3 regions of the Pseudomonas sp. HS6 genome follow, and region 1 is predicted to be linked to each of the others. Evidence: predicted binding sites of a transcription regulator. Region 1 holds the regulator's gene; each other region holds the start of a gene.
The links. Region 1 encodes sigma-54, which starts transcription at its own class of promoters, with help from an activator protein. Its sites were predicted from a motif close to ANTGGCATNNANNTTGCTNT; they were not measured.
Positions count from the first base shown of each region.

Region 2: the regulator sigma-54 is predicted to act here: its motif matches at 2,291-2,310, upstream of JJN09_RS28915 (circularly permuted type 2 ATP-grasp protein).
Region 3: the regulator sigma-54 is predicted to act here: its motif matches at 2,504-2,523, upstream of JJN09_RS29240 (flagellar basal body rod protein FlgF).

Region 1 is NZ_CP067412.1:626,330-630,499, forward strand. Features, by position in the region: gene lptC (LPS export ABC transporter periplasmic protein LptC) at 1-549, shown strand, start outside; gene lptA (lipopolysaccharide transport periplasmic protein LptA) at 536-1,081, shown strand; gene lptB (LPS export ABC transporter ATP-binding protein) at 1,081-1,806, shown strand; gene JJN09_RS03045 (RNA polymerase factor sigma-54) at 1,993-3,486, shown strand; gene raiA (ribosome-associated translation inhibitor RaiA) at 3,560-3,868, shown strand; gene ptsN (PTS IIA-like nitrogen regulatory protein PtsN) at 3,880-4,170, shown strand, end outside.
Region 2 is NZ_CP067412.1:6,380,347-6,384,516, reverse strand. Features, by position in the region: gene JJN09_RS28920 (alpha-E domain-containing protein) at 1-835, opposite strand, end outside; gene JJN09_RS28915 (circularly permuted type 2 ATP-grasp protein) at 848-2,257, opposite strand; gene JJN09_RS28910 (ribonuclease E inhibitor RraB) at 2,735-3,082, opposite strand; gene JJN09_RS28905 (hypothetical protein) at 3,294-3,527, opposite strand; gene speE (polyamine aminopropyltransferase) at 3,682-4,170, opposite strand, start outside.
Region 3 is NZ_CP067412.1:6,454,264-6,458,433, reverse strand. Features, by position in the region: gene JJN09_RS29255 (flagellar basal body P-ring protein FlgI) at 1-101, opposite strand, end outside; gene flgH (flagellar basal body L-ring protein FlgH) at 129-824, opposite strand; gene flgG (flagellar basal-body rod protein FlgG) at 878-1,663, opposite strand; gene JJN09_RS29240 (flagellar basal body rod protein FlgF) at 1,709-2,449, opposite strand; gene JJN09_RS29235 (sigma-54-dependent transcriptional regulator) at 2,769-4,170, opposite strand, start outside.

The DNA.
Region 1 (4,170 bases):
ATACTGCTGTTCGGTTGCATCGCGGCCATCTTCGGCGCGGTCGGCTACTGGAACATCAGCCCGGAACGCTTCCTCGACAAGCCGCCTGTCTCGGCAGAAGAGAGCCCGATCGACTGGTATGCGACCAACACCCACACCTTGCAGTACCTGGAAGACGGCAAGGTGCAGTACGAAATGACTTCCGACAAGGCCGAGCACGTCAAGGCGACCGACATTACACTGGTCACCAAGCCCGACCTGAACATGTATCGCGGCACCGACTTCCCGTGGCACGTGACCAGCGAACGCGGTGAAGTGAATTCCGGCGGCACCGAAGTCGAATTGATCGACTCGGTTCGCGTCAAGCGCACCGATGAAAAGAACCGCGACACCCTGATCACCAGCACACGCATGACCGTGTTTCCGCAGCAGCAATATGCGCAGACCGAGCAACCCGTTAGAATCGACGGCGCTGGCGGCATATCGACCGGCGTGGGAATGAAAGCGTATTTGAAGGAAAGCAGGATACACCTGCTATCGAACGTAAGAGGACAGTATGAGGCTCGTTAAAACCCTCCCTATTTTGCTCAGTCTGGGCGCAGCACTGGGAAGCGTGAGCGCCTGGGCTCTGCCGAACGATAGTCAGCAACCTATCCGCATCCAGGCTGACGATGCTCAGCTCGATGACAAGAATGGCGTCGCGACCTACAAGGGCGATGTGATCATCACCCAAGGCTCGATGATCGTTAAAGGCAACACCGTGACCATGACCCGCGCGCCCAACGGCGATATCGACGTCGTGACTTCGGTGGGCAATCTGGCCTACTTCGAGCAATTGCAGACCCAGGGCGACGCCAAGCCGGTTCAAGGCTACGGCGTGACCATTCAGTACCATGCGCAGCAAAACCGCGTTGTACTGATCGACAAGGCCAAGGTCATCGACAAGGACAACAACGTCACTCAAGGCGAGAAAATCGTCTATGACACGGTGAAAAAACTGGCCAGCGCCGGTCGCGCCACCGGCAACAAGGTCACCGAAGCGCGCCCGCGCATCGACATGGTGATCCAGCCGAAGAAGAAAACCGACGAGAAAACCCAGTAATGGCAACTCTGAAAGCTCAGCACCTGGCCAAGGCCTATAAAAGCCGCCAGGTCGTGCGCGATGTCAGCCTGTCGATCGACAGCGGGCAGATCGTCGGCCTGCTCGGCCCCAATGGCGCCGGCAAGACCACCTGCTTCTACATGATCGTCGGCCTGGTACAGGCCGATCAGGGTCGCGTGCTGATCGACGACCTGGACGTCAGCCATCAGCCAATGCACGGCCGCGCCAAGGCCGGTATCGGGTATCTGCCCCAGGAAGCGTCGATCTTCCGCAAACTGTCGGTGGCCGACAACATCATGGCCATCCTCGAGACCCGTCAGGAGCTCGACAAGGCCGGCCGTCGCAAGGAGCTGGAAAGCCTGCTGCAGGAGTTCCACATCAGCCACATCCGCGACAACCTCGGCATGAGCCTGTCCGGTGGTGAACGTCGCCGAGTGGAAATCGCCCGCGCACTGGCCACTGCACCGAAATTCATCCTGCTCGACGAACCGTTCGCCGGTGTCGACCCGATTTCCGTGGGCGACATCAAGCAGATCATTCACCACCTCAAGGCCAAGGGCATCGGTGTACTGATCACCGACCACAACGTCCGCGAGACGCTGGATATCTGTGAAACGGCCTACATCGTTAATGATGGCCAACTGATCGCCGAAGGCGACTCCGCGACCATCCTCGCCAATGATCTGGTGAAGGAAGTGTATCTGGGTCACGAGTTCCGCCTGTAAGCGCGACAGCATTCGACCAGCCGTCCGGGTGCTGTAACGTTGAAGCGCACTTTTATACGCTTTTATTGTTACAGCGCTCTAGGCAAACACGACAGTTTCAGGCATATAATTTGCTTAAGTTTGGCGCTCCGGCGCCCTGTAGTGGATGGCGCATAGCGCCGGCGAATAAGGTGTTAAGCCCCTGCCATGAAACCATCGCTAGTCTTGAGAATGGGCCAGCAGCTGACGATGACACCGCAGCTGCAACAGGCCATCCGCCTGCTCCAATTGTCGACCCTGGATCTGCAACAGGAAATCCAGGAGGCTCTGGAATCCAATCCGATGCTCGAACGTCAGGAAGACGGCGACGACTTCGACAACTCCGATCCCATGGCCGACAACGCCGAACAGAAGCCCAACACCGAGATCCAGGAACCCTCCTATCAGGAGACCGCACCGACGGTCGATAATCTTGAAGAAGGCGAATGGAACGAGCGAATCCCCAACGAACTGCCGGTGGACACTGCTTGGGAAGACGTCTACCAGACCAGTGCCAGTAGCCTGCCGAGCAGCGATGACGACGAGTGGGACTTCACCACCCGTACCTCCGCCGGCGAGAGCCTGCAAAGCCACCTGCTGTGGCAGTTGAACCTGGCGCCGATGTCCGACACCGATCGCCTGATCGCCGTCACCCTGATCGACTGCATCAACAATCAGGGCTACCTCGACGAAACCCTCGAAGAAATCCTCGACGCCTTCGATCCGGAGCTCGACATCGAGCTGGACGAGATCGAAGCCGTCCTGCACCGCATCCAGCAATTCGAACCTGCCGGCATTGGCGCACGCAACCTGGGCGAATGCCTGCTGCTGCAATTGCGCCAGCTATCGGCCAAGACTCCTTGGCTCGCGGAGGCCAAGCGTCTGGTCACCGATTACATCGACCTGCTTGGCAGCCGCGACTACAGCCAGCTGATGCGCCGCATGAAGCTCAAGGAAGATGAACTGCGCCAGGTCATCGAACTGGTACAGAGCCTCAACCCGCGCCCAGGCTCGCAAATCGAATCCACCGAAGCCGAATACGTGGTGCCTGACGTCATCGTGCGCAAGGACAACGAACGCTGGCTGGTTGAGCTGAACCAGGAATCGGTGCCACGCCTGCGAGTCAACGCTCAGTACGCCGGTTTCGTCCGTCGCGCCGACACCAGCGCCGACAACACCTTCATGCGCAATCAATTGCAGGAAGCCCGCTGGTTCATCAAGAGCCTGCAGAGCCGCAACGAAACCCTGATGAAAGTGGCCACCCAGATCGTCGAGCATCAACGCGGCTTTCTTGAATACGGCGACGAAGCCATGAAGCCGCTGGTACTGCATGACATCGCTGAAGCGGTGGGCATGCACGAGTCGACCATTTCCCGGGTCACCACGCAGAAATTCATGCATACCCCCCGGGGCATTTATGAACTGAAATACTTTTTCTCCAGCCACGTCAGCACCTCCGAAGGCGGTGAATGCTCGTCCACGGCGATTCGCGCGATCATCAAAAAACTGGTTGCCGCGGAAAATCAGAAAAAGCCGTTGAGTGACAGCAAGATCGCTGGTTTACTGGAGGCACAAGGCATTCAGGTGGCTCGCCGCACCGTCGCCAAGTACCGCGAATCCCTCGGGATCGCGCCTTCGAGCGAACGCAAGCGGTTGATGTAAGCCACGTTACAGCGTTCCAGTGGCAGGCTCTTCGGCCTGCCGCTTTATGCACTGGCAACGAAGGAGAAGCTGTATGCAAGTCAACATCAGTGGACACCAACTGGAAGTTACCCAACCTCTCCGTGAGTACGTTGAGCAAAAGCTCAAGAGGCTTGAGGGCCATTTCGACAAGATCACCAACGTGCAAGTCACGATGTGCGTCGAGAAGCTGAAGCAGAAAATCGAAGCCACGCTGCATATTCCCGGTAACGAGGTCGTCGCAAACGCGGAACATACAGATATGTACGCTGCGATCGACGCGCTGACCGACAAGCTTGATAAACAACTCAAAAAGCATAAGGAAAAGACCCAGAGCCTGCTTCAGGGCGCTACCGGTCGATAACCCCCACCCCCATGATCCGACTTGAAAGCATCCTGACCCCCGGCCGTTCCCTCGTGAACGTGCCGGGCGGCAGCAAAAAGAAAGCCCTCGAACAAATTGCCAACCTGATCGCCCGGGAAGTACCGGATCTGGAGATGCAAGATGTCTTCGAGGCGCTGATTGCCCGTGAAAAACTCGGCTCGACCGGTTTTGGCAACGGCATCGCCATTCCCCACTGCCGCCTCAAGGGCTGTGAGTCGCCCATCAGCGCCTTGATGCACCTTGAAGCGCCCATCGATTTCGACGCCATCGATGGTGCACCG
Region 2 (4,170 bases), 790 kb from region 1:
AGCGCAGGCGTGCGTCCATTTCCGCCGCCAGCCTTTGCGCGGGACGGCCGTTGGCCCCCGGCAGTTGCGCGAGAATCTGGTCGATTTCTTCGGTACAGGCCCGCAGCGAGCGCGGCACATCCGCGCGCAACAGCAACAGTTCGGCGACATGCCGGGCGCCGGGTGCATCGCGATAGATTTCGGTGTAGGCCTCGAACGATGACAAGGCCCGCAACAAGGCACTCCATTGGTAATAGGCGTGCGCAGTGCCGTCACTGACCGCTTCGGCCTGATCGCCGGCCATTTCGTAACGGGCGTCGAGCAGGCGCAGCGTGTTGTCCGCCCGCTCGATAAACGTACCCAGACGAATGAAACGAAACGCGTCGTTGCGCATGATGGTGCCGTAGGACGCCCCTCGGAACAGGTGCGAACGTTCCTTGATCCACTCACAGAAACGGCTCATGCCATAGCGGCTGAGGCCCTGGTTGGCGATCCCGCGGATCTCCAGCCAGGTGGCGTTGATGTTCTCCCACATGTCGGCGGTGATCCGACCGCGCACCGCGTGGGCGCTGGCTCGCGCCGCGCCGAGGCAGCTGTAGATGCTCGCCGGGTTGGCCGCGTCGAGCGCGAAGAAGTGCAGCAATCGCTCGGCATGCAGCTCGCCGTGACGCTCCAGGTAATCGTCCAGCGTGCCGGTGATCAGCAGCGGCATCGCCAGTTCGTGCAAACCGTCGCCACGGCCGTCCTGCGGCATCAGCGACAGCGAATAGCTGACATCGAGCATGCGGGCGAGATTTTCCGCCCGCTCCAGGTAACGCGACATCCAGTACAGATCCGAGGCAGTTCTACTTAACATGGCAGGCTTCCTTCAATCCTCGACCACCCAGGTGTCCTTGGTTCCGCCGCCCTGGGATGAGTTCACCACCAGAGAGCCTTCACGCAGGGCGACACGGGTCAAACCGCCGGGCACGACCCGGGTTTCGCGGCCGGACAATACGAACGGGCGCAGGTCGATATGGCGCGGCGCAATGCCGTTTTCGACAAAGGTCGGACAGGTCGACAGCGACAGCGTCGGTTGCGCGATGTACGCGTGGGGCTTGGCCTTGATCCGCTCGCGGAACGCATCGATTTCCGCCGTCGTCGCCGCCGGCCCCACGAGCATTCCGTAACCGCCGGAGCCCTGGGTTTCCTTGACCACCAGATCTGGAAGATTGGCCAGTACATGGGAAAGTTCAGACGGGTTGCGGCACTGCCACGTCGGCACGTTCTTCAGGATCGGCTCTTCGTCGAGGTAGAAACGGATCATTTCGGTGACAAACGGATACACCGACTTGTCATCCGCCACGCCGGTGCCGATCGCATTGGCCAGCACCACGTTGCCGGAGCGATAGGACGACAGCAGCCCCGGCACGCCGAGCATCGAATCCGGGCGGAAGGCCAATGGATCAAGAAACGCGTCGTCGAGCCGGCGGTAGATCACGTCCACCGCTTTCGGGCCGTCGGTGGTGCGCATGAAGACCTTGTCGTCGCGCACGAACAGATCCGCGCCCTCCACCAGTTCCACGCCCATTTCCCGGGCGAGAAACGCATGCTCGAAAAACGCGCTGTTGAACCGGCCCGGTGTCAACACCACGACACTCGGGTCGTCGATGGGACTTGAGCTTTTCAAGGTGTCGAGCAACAGGTTCGGGTAATGGTCGATCGGGGCAATGCGCTGGGCCGCGAACAGCTCGGGGAACAGGCGCATCATCATCTTGCGGTCTTCGAGCATGTAGCTCACGCCGCTGGGCGTGCGCAGGTTGTCCTCGAGCACGTAATACGTGCCGTCGCCGTCGCGCACCAAGTCGACGCCGGAGATGTGCGAATAGATATCGCGGTGCAGATCCAGCCCTTGCATCGCCAACTGGTATTGCTCGTTGGCCAGCACCTGCTCGGCGGGAATGATCCCGGCCTTGATGATGCGCTGCTCGTGGTAAAGGTCGGCGAGGAACATGTTCAACGCCTTGACCCGCTGGATGCAGCCGCGCTCGACGATCCGCCACTCGCTGGCGGGAATGCTGCGCGGAATGGTGTCGAAGGGAATCAGGCGTTCTGTCCCTTGCTCGTCCCCGTAGAGCGTGAAAGTGATCCCGGCACGATGGAACAGCAGATCGGCCTCGCGTCGCCGCTGGGCCAGCAGTTCGTCAGGCGTATCGGCCAGCCAGCGGGCAAACTCCCGGTAATGCGGGCGGACCTGGCCGCCGGCATCGTACATTTCATCAAAATAGGTGCGGATCATGCCGTACTCCTTGTCACCCCGGACATACAGGCCTTCGCAAGGCCCGTGCCATCGGCATAAACGCTTTGATTTCAATCGGTTGGATATTCACGCCACAACCACCGCACCATTCCTGTGCGGCAAATGCCCCAACCTGATCGCCCCCGCCTCATTGCGACGCAGTGCAGTCGCCTATCACCAGCATAGTCAGAGTTGATTTCACTGCCCGGCGCCGGCTGCGGATAATCCGCACATCCGCTGCGAAACGTCCCTGACGAAGTGCGCAGCACCACTGATCCGGGCTGCCCCGGCAGCCCTACCGGCCGTAACCCTGACCGGTTTCCTCTCCTTCCGGTCTTCCCTTTTAGCCACCTCTTCAGGTGGCTTTTTTTTTGCCTCGAATTCTTGTTTCAGGGTTTTGCCGTGCGATGTTCAGGGTGCAGAAACGACAACGGCCGACCCGAAGGTCAGCCGCTGCTCGACGTGTTGCGAGGGTTATCAGTTCAAACGATGGCGGTTGCGCACCTCCTGCTTCACGCCCCAGCCTTCGATGATGCCGCCCAAGGGCTCGACCACCGCCGAAAAGCCCTGTTCGAAATCGCCAATGTCGTCGTAGGTTGCGTACATCACCTTGCTCAATTCCAGGGACCACGCGCCGTCGTCGCGCGCACTGACCTGGGCATTGATGGATTCACCGCGAAATTTTCCTGCCGCCCTGCGCGCCCGCTCCTCGTCCGGGAAAATGGCGTAGAACTCGATGGGATGGAATCGGGAAAAATCGAAACCGCCTTCTTTCATGCGGCGCAGCACGCTGCTGCTGATGTCTTCTTGATAGGCTGTGCTCATGAATCGTCCCCCTCGCATAGATGGATAGACTTTCCGTATTCCCTGCACATGGCCGAACGGCCCTGGCGCTACGACAACCGTGTTGCCGGCGGGAAACAAGCATGTAGCTGACAAGACCAGACCTTAGCGATCCGTTCGCTGATCTCGCTTGCAGAGTAGCCCCAAGATAGAGCCGCTGCCAAGGCCTGGTGCGTTAAGGACAAGAAGTTTTTCAGACGGGAGTGATGCTGCGGATTTCGATGCTGTTCTGGGTTTTCAGGCTTTTGGCGCCTGCATCGGCGGTTCGCCCTTCCAGATCGTTGAGATCCAGTGCGGCGGCGACAGGAAGGAGTTTTTCCTTGATCAGACGGGCAGCCTCATCGTCGCTGGGGCATTCCGCGCGCTCGAAGATTTCATCAACAATTTCACCGTGATCATCCACGAAAGTGACTTTCCACTTTTGCATTGGTGCCTCCTCGAACAAACCCGCAAATGGGCTCATATCTATCTCGACTTTTGTCAGGAATGATCGTTCAAAAGCTTTACACCGATGAAACATGAAAAACATTTCATCTGCGGGAGCGAAGCCGCTCGCTCCCGCAGTGATGACGGCTGAACGATCAGTCGTTGCTCGGTTTGTTCACCGCTTGCAGCACGTATTGTGGCAAGGCGAAGGCACCGATGTGGATTTCCGGGTTGTAGTAACGGGTGACGATGCCGCTGCCGATGAAGCGTTGTTGCAAGGTTTCACGGCTCAGCTTGCGGTAGGCCGGGTTGGTCGAGCCCCAGGCGAAAGTCATCGAACCGCCGATGTAGGTCGGCACGGCCGCCTGATAGAAGTGCCAGTCCGGGAACAGGCTGCGCAGGCGACCGGCGGTGGTTTTCACTTCTTCGATCTGCATGAACGGCGTGCCGTTCTGGGTCACGAGGATGCCGCCCTCGTTCAGGCAGCGGTGGCAGGCCTGGTAGAAGTTTTCCGAGAACAGCACTTCGCCCGGGCCGATCGGATCGGTGGAGTCGGAAATGATCACGTCGAACTTTTCAGTGGTGGTCGCGACGAAGCGCATGCCATCGTCGATCACCAGGTTCAGGCGTGGATCGTCGTAGGC
Region 3 (4,170 bases), 720 kb from region 1:
CCGATCAACTGGTTGGAACGTACGCCAGAGATGCTGGCGATGTCCTTCAACCTTTCGGCTTGTGCATTGAAGGCCGCCGACAACAAAAACGCGGCCACCATGAGGCTTCTGAAATTCAACTTAGCCACCTAGAAAGGGAACAGCGGGCTGAGGAAGAAACGGTCGAACCAGCCTGGCTGACTCGCATCGGCGAACGAACCGGTGCCCGAGTAGGTGATGCGCGCATCGGCGACCCGGGTCGACGACACGGTGTTGTCGGTGGCGATGTCATCGGCGCGTACGAGGCCGGCGATCCGCACCAGTTCATCACCGGTGTTGAGGGTCATCCACTTCTCGCCGCGCACGGCGATGATGCCGTTGGGCAACACGTCGGCGACGGTCACGGTGATCGAGCCGGTCAGGGTGTTGCCCTGGGCCGCCTTGCTGTCACCCTTGGTCGCGCGGTCGCCGCTGTAGCCGACGTCCAGGCTCAGATCGTTACCGCCCAACGGGTTGTTGGTGGTGCCACTGCCGCCGAAAAGCGAAGTCAGGCCGATGCCGGTCTTGCTGTTCTTGGCCACTTGCGAGTTGGCGTTCTTGCTGGCCTGAGTCTTCTCGTTCAGGGTGATGGTGATAATGTCACCGACCCGGAACGCCTTGCGGTCGCTGTACAGGTTCTGCTCGAAACCGGCCTGATAGATCGAGCCGTTGTTGGCGGCCGACGGCAACGGCGTCCGCGGCAACACCGGGGCGTAGTAAGGGTCATTGGGCTTGGGCGTCGGAGCGACGCAGCCCGCGAGCGAGACCACCCCACCCAATGCCAGAACAGATACGAAGCGTTTCATGACCCTTACCTCACGGTGTTGCAGGCGGCCTCATGGCCGCCTCATAGACTTGATTACAGATTCTGCGTTACGAACGAGAGCATCTGGTCGGCGGTGGAGATCACCTTGGAGTTCATCTCGTAAGCGCGCTGAGTGGTGATCATGTTGACCATCTCTTCCACGGTGCTGACGTTGGAGGTTTCCAGAGTGTTCTGCAGGGTGGTGCCGAAACCGTTCAGGCCCGGAGTGCCGATTTGCGGCGCGCCGGAAGCGGCGGTTTCCAGGAACAGGTTGTTGCCCACGGCTTGCAGACCGGCCGGGTTGATGAAGTCGGCGGTTTGCAGGTTGCCGATCACTTGCGAGGCAGCATTGCCGGCCACGGTGATCGACACGGTGCCGTCACGGCCGACAGTGAAGGTCTGGGCATTGTTCGGAATGACAATGGCCGGTTCCAGAGCGAAGCCGCTGGCGTTGACGATCTGGCCATTGGAGTCGAGGTGGAAAGTACCGTCACGGGTGTAAGACGTGGTGCCGTCCGGTTGCAGGATCTGGAAGAAACCACGGCCGTCGAGGGCCATGTCCAGCGGCTGCTCGGTGGTTTGCAGGCTACCGGCGGTGAAGTTCTTCTGGGTGCCGACGATGCGCACACCGGTACCCACTTGCAGACCCGACGGCAGCTCGCTGTCCTGGGTCGACTGGGCGCCTGGCTGACGCTTGATCTGATACAGCAGGTCCTGAAACTCGGCGCGGTCACGTTTGAAACCCGTGGTCGACACGTTCGCCAGGTTGTTGGAAATGGTGGTCAGGTTGGTGTCCTGGGCGGACAGACCTGTTTTGGCAACCCATAGAGCCGGAAGCATTCGATTCTCCTCGTGCGCCTGTTTTACGGCGCGACGTTCTGATAATTAGCTGATCTGCAAGACCCGAGCCATGGCCTGGTCGTCGTCTTTGGCGGTATTCATCATCTTGACGTGCAACTCGAACTGCTTGGCCAGGGCCAGCACCGAGGTCATCTCTTCCACGGCATTGACGTTGCTCGACTCCAGGAAACCCGACACCAGTTTGACGTTGGCATCGGCCGGCGCAGGCTGGCCGTCCTTGGTGTAGATCGAACCGTCCAGGCCCTTGTTCATGTTCTTGATGTCCGGATTGACCAGCTTGATCCGGTCGACTTCGGCCATGACGCGCGGGCCTTCGCCCATCGCACGAATACTGATGGTGCCGTCTTCACCGACTTCCACCTGCTGCTGCGGCGGTACGGCAATCGGCCCGCCATTGCCCATGACCGGCATGCCGTTGCCGGCACGCAGCACGCCCAGGGCGTCGATATTGAGGCTGCCGGTGCGCACGTAGCTTTCGCCGCCGTTGGGGTTCTGCACGGCAATGAAACCGTTGCCGGTCACGGCGACATCGAGGTCGCGACCGGTCTCCACCAAGGAGCCTGCGGTGAAGTCGGTGGCGGGCCGTTCGCTCATGGCAAACGCACGCGCCGGAAAGCTGTCACCGAACACCGGCATCGAACGCGCCTGCTCCAGGTCGCGCTGAAAACCATTGGTGGAGATGTTCGCCAGGTTGTTGGCATGAGCCTTTTGCGCCAGTGCGTTCTGGCTGGCGCCGGTCATTGCCACATAAAGGTACTTGTCCACACTCTTTCCTCTGCATGCCGGACGTTTGCCGCCCACCGCTGTACTGCTGAGCCACAAGCAATTTGCAGACCAACTTTTTTCTGGCGGTCGAGGACCCGATAAACAAAGGACTTGAGGGGTTTGGCAGGGTTGGGGGAAATGTATCGAAGTCGAAAAACCGGCGGTGGAATGCCGCCATGTGGCAAGGCATTACCTCGTCGCTGTCTGTAGGGTCGCCTTCGCGAGCAAGCTCGCTCCCACAAGGTCAGCCGTCAAATGAAGCTTTACTGTGGGAGCGAGCCTGCTCGCGATGAGGCCATCAGAAGCGATGCAATACCGGCTAAGACTCGCTCTTGCCGACTTCGTACTCACGCAATTTGTTGGCAATCGTGGTGTGCGAGACGCCCAGCCGCTTGCCCAGTTGCCGGCTGCTCGGGTGCTCGGAATACAGGCTCTCAAGCACCGCTTTCTCGAAGCGCCCGACAATCTCGTCGAGCCCGCCCTCCAGCGAGAAATCGCCAAGCGGCTGACGCACGCCATAGTCTGGCAGACGAATATGCTCGGCCTTAACCGTCCCGCCATCACACAGCGAAACCGCCTGGAACAGCACGTTCTCCAGTTGTCGCACGTTGCCCGGCCAATGGTAATGACTGAGCCGATCCATCGCCGCCGGCGCCAGTTTCGGCAACGGACAACCGATCTGCCGACTGGCCTGATCGAGGAAGTGCTCCACCAGCGGTGTCAAACCGTCGAGGCATTCGCGCAGTGGCGGAATGTGCAACGAAAGCACGTTTAAGCGATGGTACAAGTCCTGGCGAAACTCGCCACGGGCGCACAACTCGGACAGGTCGACCTGGGTGGCACAGATCACGCGCACATCCAGGTAAACCTCTTCATCACTGCCCACACGACGGAAGCAACCGTCCTGCAGGAAGCGCAGCAATTTCACCTGCAAGCGCGGGCTCATTTCACCGACGCCATCGAGGAACAGCGTGCCCCCCGCCGTCAGCTCCAGCAGCCCGAGCTTGCCTTCGGCCCGTGCACCCTCAAAGGCACCGGGGCCGTAGCCGAACAACTCGGTCTCGGCCATCGACTCCGGCAGCCCCGCGCAGTTGAGCGCCATCAATGGTGACTGACCACGGGGGCTCGCCAGGTGACAGGCCCGAGCCAGCAACTCTTTACCGGTGCCGGTTTCGCCTTCAATCAGAAGAGGCGCATCGAGCGGCGCCATGCGCCGGGCTTCACGCACCACTGCCGCCATGACTTTTGAGCTTTGGAAGATGCTGTCGAAGCCACGCAATTCCTGCTTGCGCACGTTATAGATTCGCTCACCGACCCGATCCGCCCGGTGCAGCGTCAGCACGGCACCGGCCATGGCTTCGCTGTCATCGTGCTCCGATTGCAGCGGGGCGATGTCGGCGAGAAAGATGTCGCCCTTGACCTTGACCCGCATGCCGTTGATTCGCGACTTGTTGGCGCGCACCAGTTCCGGCAAGTCGAAATCTTCGGCGTAACGCGACAGCGGAATCCCCGGCACTTCGTCCACCCGCACCCCGAGCAACTGCGCCGCCGCTCGGTTGGCGGCAACAATCGAGCCGCCCATGTCGATCGACAGCACCGGAAACTCCAGCGCACCGAGCAACGCATTCAGCTCCATGTGCCGGCGCTCGCTAGGCATCAGCCCTACCCGCTTGACGCCGAACACCCCGGCGATGGCTTCGAATTTGGGCCGCAACGCCTGG